3 regions of the Pseudovibrio sp. WM33 genome follow, and region 3 is predicted to be linked to each of the others. Evidence: riboswitches for the same ligand, from Rfam matches in the RefSeq annotation. Region 3 holds a riboswitch; each other region holds the start of a gene.

Region 1 (3,276 bases), on a different contig from region 3:
AAGCTTTTGCGGCAGGTGTTTCGCCGTGTCTTGCTGAGGATGAGCGGATTGTTGGTGAATATCTCTTCGCACAGCATTCAGTCTCCTATGACAGTTTACCCTCCTACTTTCTGGGTTTTGCCTGGATCGTTGATGGCGTCACACAAAGCTGGGATGCGACATTGGGCCGTTTTGCAGAGCTTGGCATTACCCCTGTTCCGGTGCTGCACAGGGGTTTGTTTACTCCAACCAGCGTCGAAGCTGTGTTGAATAAGTTGGATCTGAACAAGCAGGAAGGCTTTGTCGTCAGAACCACTGTGAGTTTCCAAGAGACTGATATGGCAACACATATGGCCAAATATGTGCGAGCTGATCACGTTCAGAGCGACACACATTGGATGCACGGTGAAGTCATCAAGAACAGGCTAGTGAAGGGCTAGTGGTTCCGACGCCCGCCGATCTGGATCCCGCATCGAGTGCGGGATGACGGTGGGTGGGTAAGGCTGCTATCAACAGCGTTTCAGGTTCGTTTGCGAAACCTCTTGCAATTGGGGGGCTCAATACTCAGTATGCGCACCTATGGTTTCTGAGGTGCGAAAGGCCTCGGGATTAAAAGGGAACACGGTGAAGTGTAGCCAACAGGCGCTAATTCCGTGACTGCCCCCGCAACTGTAAGCGGAGAGCGAGGCCAAGCATGCCACTGGAGAGATCCGGGAAGGCTGGCTGAGCACAGACCCGCGAGTCAGGAGACCTGCCATTATGTTTCACTTCAACCCGGGCGGGGCGTCCCGGAAGGAGGCCATAATGGTTGAATTGGCGAAAGCCTGTCACATATCCGGTTTCTGTTTGCCCCTGCCTTTGCGCGGAGGGCGTTATGTTACCTGTTTCCTCAAGACTTAAACTTTATCCCGGATCGTTTTGCGAACCGCTGATGGTCGACGCGCGTGTGCGCTTGACTTTTGCTTCAGGATTCGACAATCAATGTAACGTTATAACGTTACATTGATGATGTGTAGCGTTTCACTCAGGTGGGTTGGTACGATGCTTGATCCTGTTTCTCATCAATTGGGCACCTTCGGCTGGTTGATTGGGGCTGAGCTGCGCAAGGGTGCTTTGGCATGAGCGCGGCTTTTGTTTCTGTTCGCGATGTTTCGTGGGCACCTGATCGTAAGAGTTCGTTGGTTTTGCAGCCATTGAGTTTTGAGCTGGCTGCGGGCCAAGTGCTTGGCGTGGTTGGCGCGAACGGAGCTGGCAAGTCTACGCTGTTGCGGCTGCTCTATCGGTTCAACAAGCCGAAGAGCGGGCAGATTTGCGTTGGTGGTGATGACATCTGGTCCCTCTCCGCCAAAGTGACGGCGCAGCGGGTGGCGGCGGTGTTGCAAGAGCAGCCGACGGACTTTGCGCTGAAGGTGCGTGAGATCGTGGAGCTGGGGCGCACGCCTTATCGCAGCGGTCTGGCGGCATCTGGCGAACGCGACCGGCAGGTGGTGGACCATGCTATCCGCGCTTTGCAGCTGGATGGGCTGGCCGGACGGTTGTTTGGCACGCTTTCTGGCGGGGAGCGGCAGCGGGTGATGGTGGCGCGGGCACTGGCGCAAGAGCCAGAGCTGCTCATTCTGGATGAGCCGACCAACCATCTCGACATTCGCCATCAGCTGGAGATTCTGAAGCTCATTGAAGAGCTGGATCTGACGATCATCACCAGTTTGCATGACCTGAACATGGCGGCTGAGGTGTGTGACCAGATCCTGTTGCTGGACCACGGGCAGATGCTTGGCTTTGGGGCGCCGGAGCAGATCCTCTCCCCCGCTTTGGTTTCCAAGGCTTTTCAGGTGCGTACAACGCGCGATCAGCTGGTGGACCGACAACACTCTCTTCTGACATTCGACCTGCATTCTTAAGGGTACTTTTCATGAAAAAACTTGGTTTGGCGCTGGCTGTGGCGCTGCTTTCCTCTTCTGCTGCGCTGGCAGAGGTTTCCGTCAAGAGCTGTAACCGCACCGTCACATTTGATGGTGTGCCACAGCGGGCGATTTCCAACGATTCCAATCTCACCGAGATGATGCTGGCGTTGGAATTGCAGGACAACATGGCAGGTTACACTGGCATTTCTGGCTGGAAAACGCTGGATGCTGAATTGACTGATCAGGTGGCTGTATTGCCGGAGCTTGCTCCCAAATACCCAAGCAAAGAAGTGTTGATTGGGGCTGATGCAGACTTCTTTTTTGCCGGATGGAATTACGGCATGAAGGTTGGCGGCCCGGTTACGCCGGAAACTCTGGCACCGTTTGGGATCAAGGTTTATGAGCTGACCGAGAGCTGCATCCATATTGGCGAGAAGCCAAAGGTTTCCATGGATGACATGTACAATGACCTTTTGAACCTTGGCCGCATCTTTGACGTTGAAGAGCGGGCGGAAGCGTTGGTGCAGGCTTATCGTGAAGACCTTGCGCAGTTCAAGGCTGGCCTGAGCGCTGGCGACACGCCTCTGCGTGTGTTTGTTTATGACGGAGGTGAAGATTCTCCGTTCACTGCTGGTCGTTATGGGATGCCAACCGCGCTGATTGAGGCTGCTGGCGGCACCAACGTGACGGATACCCTGGATAAGAGCTGGGTGCGTGTGAACTGGGAGGCTGTGGTTGAGACCAACCCGGAAGTGATCGTGATTATCAACTACGGCGAAGTGACTGCTGCACAGAAGCGTGAGTTCATGCTCAACAACCCCGCCTTTGCGGATATGGATGCGGTGAAGAATGACCGGTTCGTGACGCTGGAATATGCTGAAGCAACTCCGGGCCCACGGAACATCAAGGCGATCAAGAAACTCGCAACCGCATTCTGGGGTAACTAACAATGAGCGAAGGAACCGGCGTTGTTGTAGCCTCCAAAGAGGGCTCTTCTCATCATTTGCTGCAGATTGGCTGCGTGGGATTGGCTGCGCTGGTTCTTTCTGTCTGCCTTGCGGTCTCCGTTGGGGCGGTTTCCATTTCCATGGAGACTGTATGGGGTGTTCTTGCCAACAAACTGGTGCCGGGCACGGTTGAGCCGAGCTGGTCGCTGGGGCGGGAGAGCATTCTCTGGGAGATCCGCCTGCCCCGTGCACTGCTGGCGATCATGGTGGGGGCCGGGCTTTCCATCGTGGGAGCTTGCCTTCAATCCGTCACCCGAAACCCGCTGGCGGACCCGCACCTAATCGGCATTTCAGCTGGTGGTGCGTTTGGAGCGGTGTTGGCTCTGCTGCATACGGGGCTATTTTTGGGGATGCTCACCGTGCCTTTACTGGCGTTTCTGGGCGCT
Region 2 (3,276 bases), on a different contig from region 3:
GGCCCCCATTTGCCAAAAAGCTCATTCAGAGCTGGCGCGCGGAAGCCATTGCCAATGCTTGAGCGAAAACGTGTCCCCTCAATAATTCGGTAGGACGTTGTAGCGCGACCAGACCAGTATGTTCCGAAACGAGAATGATGATCCAGACGTGATGAAAGAGAAAGGCTTAGCTCATCTGATGGGTCGACCATAGCTTCAACAAAACCCCCAAAGATCCGGCTACTTCCGTATTCTGCATAGTCCTCATGCATCCAATCACCACCAAAGTTCAGCGTGATTTCGTCTGTTACATCGAAGGTATTGAGGACATCAAACTTGTAGCGATCGCCTTTGTAAGTCCCTGGATTGTCACCGTAATACTTGCGCGTTGTATCGACTATCTGGAATGAGGCGTCAGTTGTCATCCTATCATCTAACCACGCAAAATTAGCACCTAACTTACCCATATACTGATGGTAGTCCTGTTCATTACGTGCATCAGGGTTATTATATCCGTCAAACTCGCTGTGACCATCCGTACCGCGTGCAACAAAATATAGGTTCAGAGCCTCTGTGACATCGACTGAACCTTTTGCAGAAAAGGTCAGGTTCTCATAACCATCTTCATCTGCTGTGTCACTTTTTGGGGTTTGCGCACTAAACCCATCAGTATGGTAGCGCTGCACATTTACTGCGATATCTGCTGTTTCAGTCGCCGCCTGAAATCCATAGGCAGCATTGACGGTTCCGTAGCTGCCGCCCTCGATGGCCGCATTATGCTTCACGGTGCCCGGCGCAGCGCGTTTGGTGATGATATTGATAACACCCCCCACCGCTTGGCCACCATATAATGCACTGTGCGAGCCTTTTAAGATTTCAATACGCTCAACATCATTAAGTAGGACATGCTCAAGGCGAGCTTCAACTTGCGTACCAGACGGGTCAGCAATATCGACACCATCCAGCAAAATCTTCGTGTAATAACCACTCATTCCACGAATGCGCAGAGCACTTGTTTTACCCGCTCCGCCGTTTTGCGAAAAAGAGATACCCGGCAATTTTGTCAAGTATTCGGAGACAAACGTAGCGCCGTCGTTCTTTAGGTCTTCTTCGGTGACAACGTGGGTAGTGGAGCCGACTTTGCCGGCTTCGGTTTCCGTTCTGTTGGCGATGACGATGATTTCGTCGAGCTCGGTCTCGTTTGCGGAGGAGATTAGAGTTGAGCTGAGGAGAGCTGAGAGAGCTACGCCGGATTTGAGGGTAGCTGCGATCCAAGATGTGTTACGCACGAGTTTGGTCCATCATTCACAGCATCCATGTCGGATGCCATGCTGTTGATTGCATTGTGCGCCTTTGAAGAAAATTGGTTCTAACCCGTTGAAACAAAGTCAGATTCATCACCACTCAGACGCACTGTGAATGTCACCTGAACGGAATACCGCCCCTTAGCACGCCCCGTACCGTGGGTGAGTGACTGCATCTGGCAGGTCTCCTGGCTTGCGCGTCCTTACTGTTGCTCCGCCTTCCCAACACTGCTTTAAACAGCTGCGTCAGTGGCATGTGTGAGCAACAACTCTACGCTTACAGTTGCGGGGGCAGCCACGGCTTTTCCAAATGAACCGTGTTCCCTTTTCATTTTTATCTAATCGACAAAAATACCAAATGCCCGGCTATTGATCAGATTTCAGGGGCTTCCGTCAACTAGCTGAGCGAGGAACTTGATAAAATTCGACCAATTGCCAGCTAAACTCACAGAAATTGCTGATGCGGCCACGCTACCAGATCTTGCGGTGCGGCCACTTTAGGTCGCACCTGCTTGTGGTGCTTAGGCAGCATCGTTGCCATCTCATTTGTTTAACTCATGAAAATCAAAGCACAGCCAAGAATGACGAGGAGTGCGCCAATCCATGCCCCAATGGCAGGAAACTCTTTGGTTTGCCACCACAGAACAGGCAGCATCATCGCTGGAGTGGTTGCTGACAGGGTAGACACGATACCAACCTCTCCGCCGCTCAGCGCATAGAGGATCAGCGTCATACCGATCCCCATGCCCAGCATGCCGGACAAGGAGGCCAGTGCGACGATCTCTTTGTTGATTGGGTTCGCCAATCTGAATGGACGGCCCGGCAGGTAAAACAACACCAGCAAACCAAAGGCTGCAATGGTGCAGCGCATAAGAGAAATCGCAACAGGATCTGCTCCACTTTCCATAACGGGGCGAATGATGATTGACCCTACTGATTGGGAAAGTGCGGCCAACGTGCCAAAGAGGATACCAATGGCAACAGGACCTCTAATCGCCTCCCATTTATGGAGCTGGTCTTTGCGCTTTCCAAACGCAATGGAGAGAATAACGCCCACTAAAACGAATAAGATACCAACAAGCGCCTGAAATGACAGTTCCTCTGACAGAAACAACCAACCGAGAAGCGCTGATATGGGTGCGTTCATGGAAAACAGGATGGCTGTGCGGCGAGGCCCCATACGGTTTAGCGTGAGGAACAACAAAGTGTCCCCCATGAAGATGCCGACAAAGCCAGAGAGAAAGATAAGAGAGGCGTGGCTTGAATCAACCGTATTCCATGTGCCTGTTGCAATGACATAGATACCCAGAAACACCACAACAAACCACATACGCACACAGTTGAAGCCAATGGCTCCAAGGTGTGCTGCAGGTTTTGCTGAAATGAGACCACCAATAGCCCAGGTGGCAGCGGCACCTAGCGCGGCAACTTCAAATAAAAACATGGGGTGACCTAACCGACGAAACTACGGCACGGCGCAGTTTGTTTATAAAAGCCAACCAGCTCTACTGCTCTTGGATTTGCCGCGCAAGCGCAGTCTGGTGATTTTTAGAACAGACCAACAGCTATTCAGGCAATAATATTTCACATCTCAGCAAAACACAGATGAGCACCGTTAACTAAGTTAGTTTCAAGTGCCCTACCTCAATCTTGAACTTTGCAGGTGCATTCGGTAGAGATTCTACGTAGAGATTACATTGCTGTTCCTGCCTGATTTGCGTTTTTGACGCTCTCTCCGGCTCATTTGATTACACGTTCTAATCTGGAGATTTTCCATGAAAGATATTGAAATTGCCCGCGCAGCAGACATGAAACCCATTGCGCGCATCGCTCAAAATCTGAAGATCCCGGAGGACGCTCTTGAACCTTATGGCCGATTTAAAGCCAAGGCTAATCTGGATGAGATGCCTGAGCTGAGCAGTAATCCATATGGCAAACTCATACTTGTGACAGCTGTCTCCCCAACCCCAGCGGGAGAAGGTAAGACCACAAC
Region 3 (3,276 bases):
TCATAAGCATTAATACGCGCTTTTGACTTGGTCTGACGGCCCTTCGGCGTCATGCCCATCCATTCCTGCTCACGCTTGATCGCACGGGAGCGAGCCATGTTTTCACGGCCTTCCTGCTCCATACGCTTGGTTTTCTGACCAAGGTAAGTGGAGTAGTTGCCTTCATAAGGAATGCCCTGACCGCGGTCGAGCTCCAGAATCCAGCCAGTCACGTTGTCAAGGAAGTAGCGATCGTGGGTAATGATCAGCACTGAACCCTTAAACTCACGCAGATGGCGTTCCAGCCAGTGCACGGTCTCAGCGTCAAGGTGGTTGGTTGGTTCGTCAAGCAGCATCAGGTCAGGCTCGGACAAGAGCAGCTGACACAACGCGATACGGCGACGCTCACCACCAGAAAGGTTATTTACAGGCGAGTCGGATGGAGGGCAGCGAAGCGCTTCCATTGCCATCTCAACCTGGCTTTCCAGATTCCACAGATCCTGCGCATCAATGATGTCCTGCAGCTGAGCACCTTCATCGGCTGTCTCATCTGAGTAATTCATCATCAGTTCGTTATAACGATCCAGAAGAGCCTGCTTGTGCGCAACGCCTTCCATCACGTTTTCAAGGACGGTCTTGTCCTCGTTCAGCTTTGGTTCCTGCGGCAGATAGCCAACTTTGGCACCTTCTGCAGCCCATGCTTCACCGGTGTACTCTTTATCAAGACCAGCCATGATCTTCAAAAGAGTAGACTTACCTGCACCGTTTGGACCAAGGATACCGATTTTCGCATCCGGGTAGAAAGACAGGTGAATATTGTCGAGTACTTTTTTTGCACCGTAGGCCTTGGAGACCCCGTGCATGTGATAGATGAACTGGCGCGCCATGGACTGCCTGCATCTCCTGATCTGTGTAAACAATGAAATCTCTGGAGAGCACTCATAGTGGAAGCAGCGCCAAGGGGCAATCCATAACACTTCAGCGATGATCAAATCCGTCGCTTTTTCTCCTCAAACGAGGAATTTCACGACAACACCTGGTCACTTCCACGCAAGAAAAAGGGCAGCAGGTTTCCGCTGCCGCCCCAATAACAATCAAACTCGTAAAAACTTATGCCAGCTTCAGCTGCGGAACTACTGTCAGGTTCCGAACAATCGCATTGTCTTCAACCGCCTTGAGCCCCTTCACAGCAATGAAGGTGACTAATGGTTCACACGCAACAATTACCAGATAAGACAGAGCAAACTGCGCCCATGCCGTAAACGGCGTAGCAACTTCACCAATCATCAACCAGAAGCCAACCATGCCAGTCACACCAGCATAATACATCGCATCCAACTTCAGGATCTGCGCAAAAGTCAAACGTTTGGTCAGATCCTTAGCGAACAACTGACGGCCACTCAAATAATGTACAGAGATAAGCGGCAGCATCAAAGATAGGCTGTTGACCCCCAAATGGTACATGTCCTGCGGATCAAACGCGAACGCTTGCAACAGCAAGCCGAGCGCAAACCCAAGAAGAACAGGTGTAAATCCCAGCGTCAGATACATGGCCATAGCACCGATAAAATGGAGTTCGGATGCTCCAACGGACATATGGAAGCTCTGCATGAAAATAGAAAAGAAAACCGCAGCCAACAGTGTCTTTACAGGAATCAGCGGATCTTTCATAAATTCTGAGGCCTGCTCTTTGCAGCCCCACACAAAAACACCGACTGCACCTGCATTGGCAGCAATAACCTTGGCGGCGGAAACGTAACCCGGTTCAATATGCATATAATATGCTCCTCTTCGCACCCTCCGTGCGGTCATGAGTTTATGTCGTGTCGGGCAGGTTTCCTGGCTTATGGCTTTTGCGTCCTCCGCCTTCCCAGAGATCATCTCCAGTGGCTTTTAAGAAGAACGCACCACGTAACAGTTGCGGGGGCAGCTGCGGTTCGGGCCCATCTTTGGTCATCCCTACCGCATTCCCTTTTCATCCAAGAAGCTTGGCTTCTACAGAACCCAACAGCGGGAATATCCTAAATTACAGGAGAAGACACAACTAAAAATAAGAGGCAATTGGGATAAGCAACAATCAGAGGGATGCAATGGCCCTTTTAACCCGCCAGAGCTGCAGGCAAAAAAAGAGGCGTGTACCCGTTGGTACACGCCTTTAAGAAAGTTGACACTCCCCCATCCGAGTGCCAGCCGAAGCTGTAGTTAGAAATATCAGAGTGCCCCACCTCTTCATTGATCTTCATCAAAATAAATAAAATTACCTCAAAAACATCGTATATTATTCAACATTACAAAAGCGCTCTGATTTTCAATCGATTAAAACTAGAATAGATCAAATATATCTCACGTGGGTTGCAACGAAAGTCTTAGTATTTTCTATTAGTTCTTACTATAAGTTCTCTCCGAAGGTGCCTGCCACGAATATTTCCTTAGCCAATGCTCCTTAGGAGAAATCACAAAGCTCCATGAGTTTTGCTGCTCTCCAGATTCATCAGGAGTTGAATCTGCTGGGCGAATGGAAGCATCCTGACTGGCAGAAATCTGTATTTTGAGCACCCCCTCACCTTTGCCAGCAAGCTTCAGTAAGCCAAGATCACTGTGAGATCGTCCAAGAAAAATCTGAGGTGCTGTTCCTATTCTCTCCCAAATCGTTCGAGCAAGATCTGTTGAGGACACCGCTGCTGCGTGGGGAGTAACCTCGATAACCCGAAATCTTGGAAGCCCGTAGTTCAACTCCGCCATAGTGCGATCTACTTCATGGTCTCCAAAGCTTAAAACCCAGATCTGGAAGTGATGTTCTTTCAAAAATCCCACCAGCTCTTTCAGGGGCTGAAAAGCGAACTCTCTATACGTCGCGCCAACAGCCTTCGGCCCGTGTAATGACAGATGAGCGCGTACGCTTTCAGAATAAACAACGAAGCTTCCAAAACTACCGCTAGCTTCGGGCGGCATCACTTTATTGTCCGCACCAGCAAGTGCCTCACTCCATAAAGCCCCATCGCCAACCAATACAGCAACACGGTCATCGAGTTTCACATATTCAGGGCTCCCGGCCCGAGCCATACGCTCTATGCTTTCCACGATACCATGGCGCGTTGTGGTTGAGCTCCAACTCGGCAAGATATTATCCCGCTCACCGCCAGTTGGCTGCAAGACCGAAACCGCTGAGTATAAGAACAAGCTGGACCACTGCATCGCTCAAGACCACCTGAAAGTTGTTTCAGTAAGATGGTGAAATACAATGCACATCAATTGCCCATAAAAAATGAACTAAATACTGTTGTGAAAAGAGAAGAG

The links. Region 3 has a riboswitch for cobalamin ahead of PsWM33_RS25500 (energy-coupling factor ABC transporter permease). Riboswitches for the same ligand answer to the same signal wherever they lie in the genome.
Region 1: it holds a riboswitch for cobalamin, as region 3 does, so the genes downstream of both, PsWM33_RS22275 (ABC transporter ATP-binding protein) here and PsWM33_RS25500 (energy-coupling factor ABC transporter permease) in region 3, are expected to answer to the same signal.
Region 2: it holds a riboswitch for cobalamin, as region 3 does, so the genes downstream of both, PsWM33_RS06155 (TonB-dependent receptor plug domain-containing protein) here and PsWM33_RS25500 (energy-coupling factor ABC transporter permease) in region 3, are expected to answer to the same signal.

The regions. Positions count from the first base shown of each region.
Region 1 covers NZ_LMCK01000126.1:63,012-66,287, forward strand. Annotated here, with positions in the region: gene PsWM33_RS22270 (RNA ligase family protein) at 1-419, shown strand, start outside; cobalamin riboswitch at 543-752, shown strand; gene PsWM33_RS22275 (ABC transporter ATP-binding protein) at 1,098-1,880, shown strand; gene PsWM33_RS22280 (ABC transporter substrate-binding protein) at 1,892-2,830, shown strand; gene PsWM33_RS22285 (FecCD family ABC transporter permease) at 2,833-3,276, shown strand, end outside.
Region 2 covers NZ_LMCK01000023.1:39,266-42,541, reverse strand. Annotated here, with positions in the region: gene PsWM33_RS06155 (TonB-dependent receptor plug domain-containing protein) at 1-1,268, opposite strand, end outside; cobalamin riboswitch at 1,445-1,657, opposite strand; gene PsWM33_RS06150 (DMT family transporter) at 1,834-2,727, opposite strand; gene PsWM33_RS06145 (formate--tetrahydrofolate ligase) at 3,059-3,276, shown strand, end outside.
Region 3 covers NZ_LMCK01000152.1:26,123-29,398, forward strand. Annotated here, with positions in the region: gene ettA (energy-dependent translational throttle protein EttA) at 1-866, opposite strand, end outside; gene PsWM33_RS25500 (energy-coupling factor ABC transporter permease) at 1,090-1,755, opposite strand; cobalamin riboswitch at 1,792-2,002, opposite strand; gene PsWM33_RS25505 (hypothetical protein) at 2,359-3,174, opposite strand.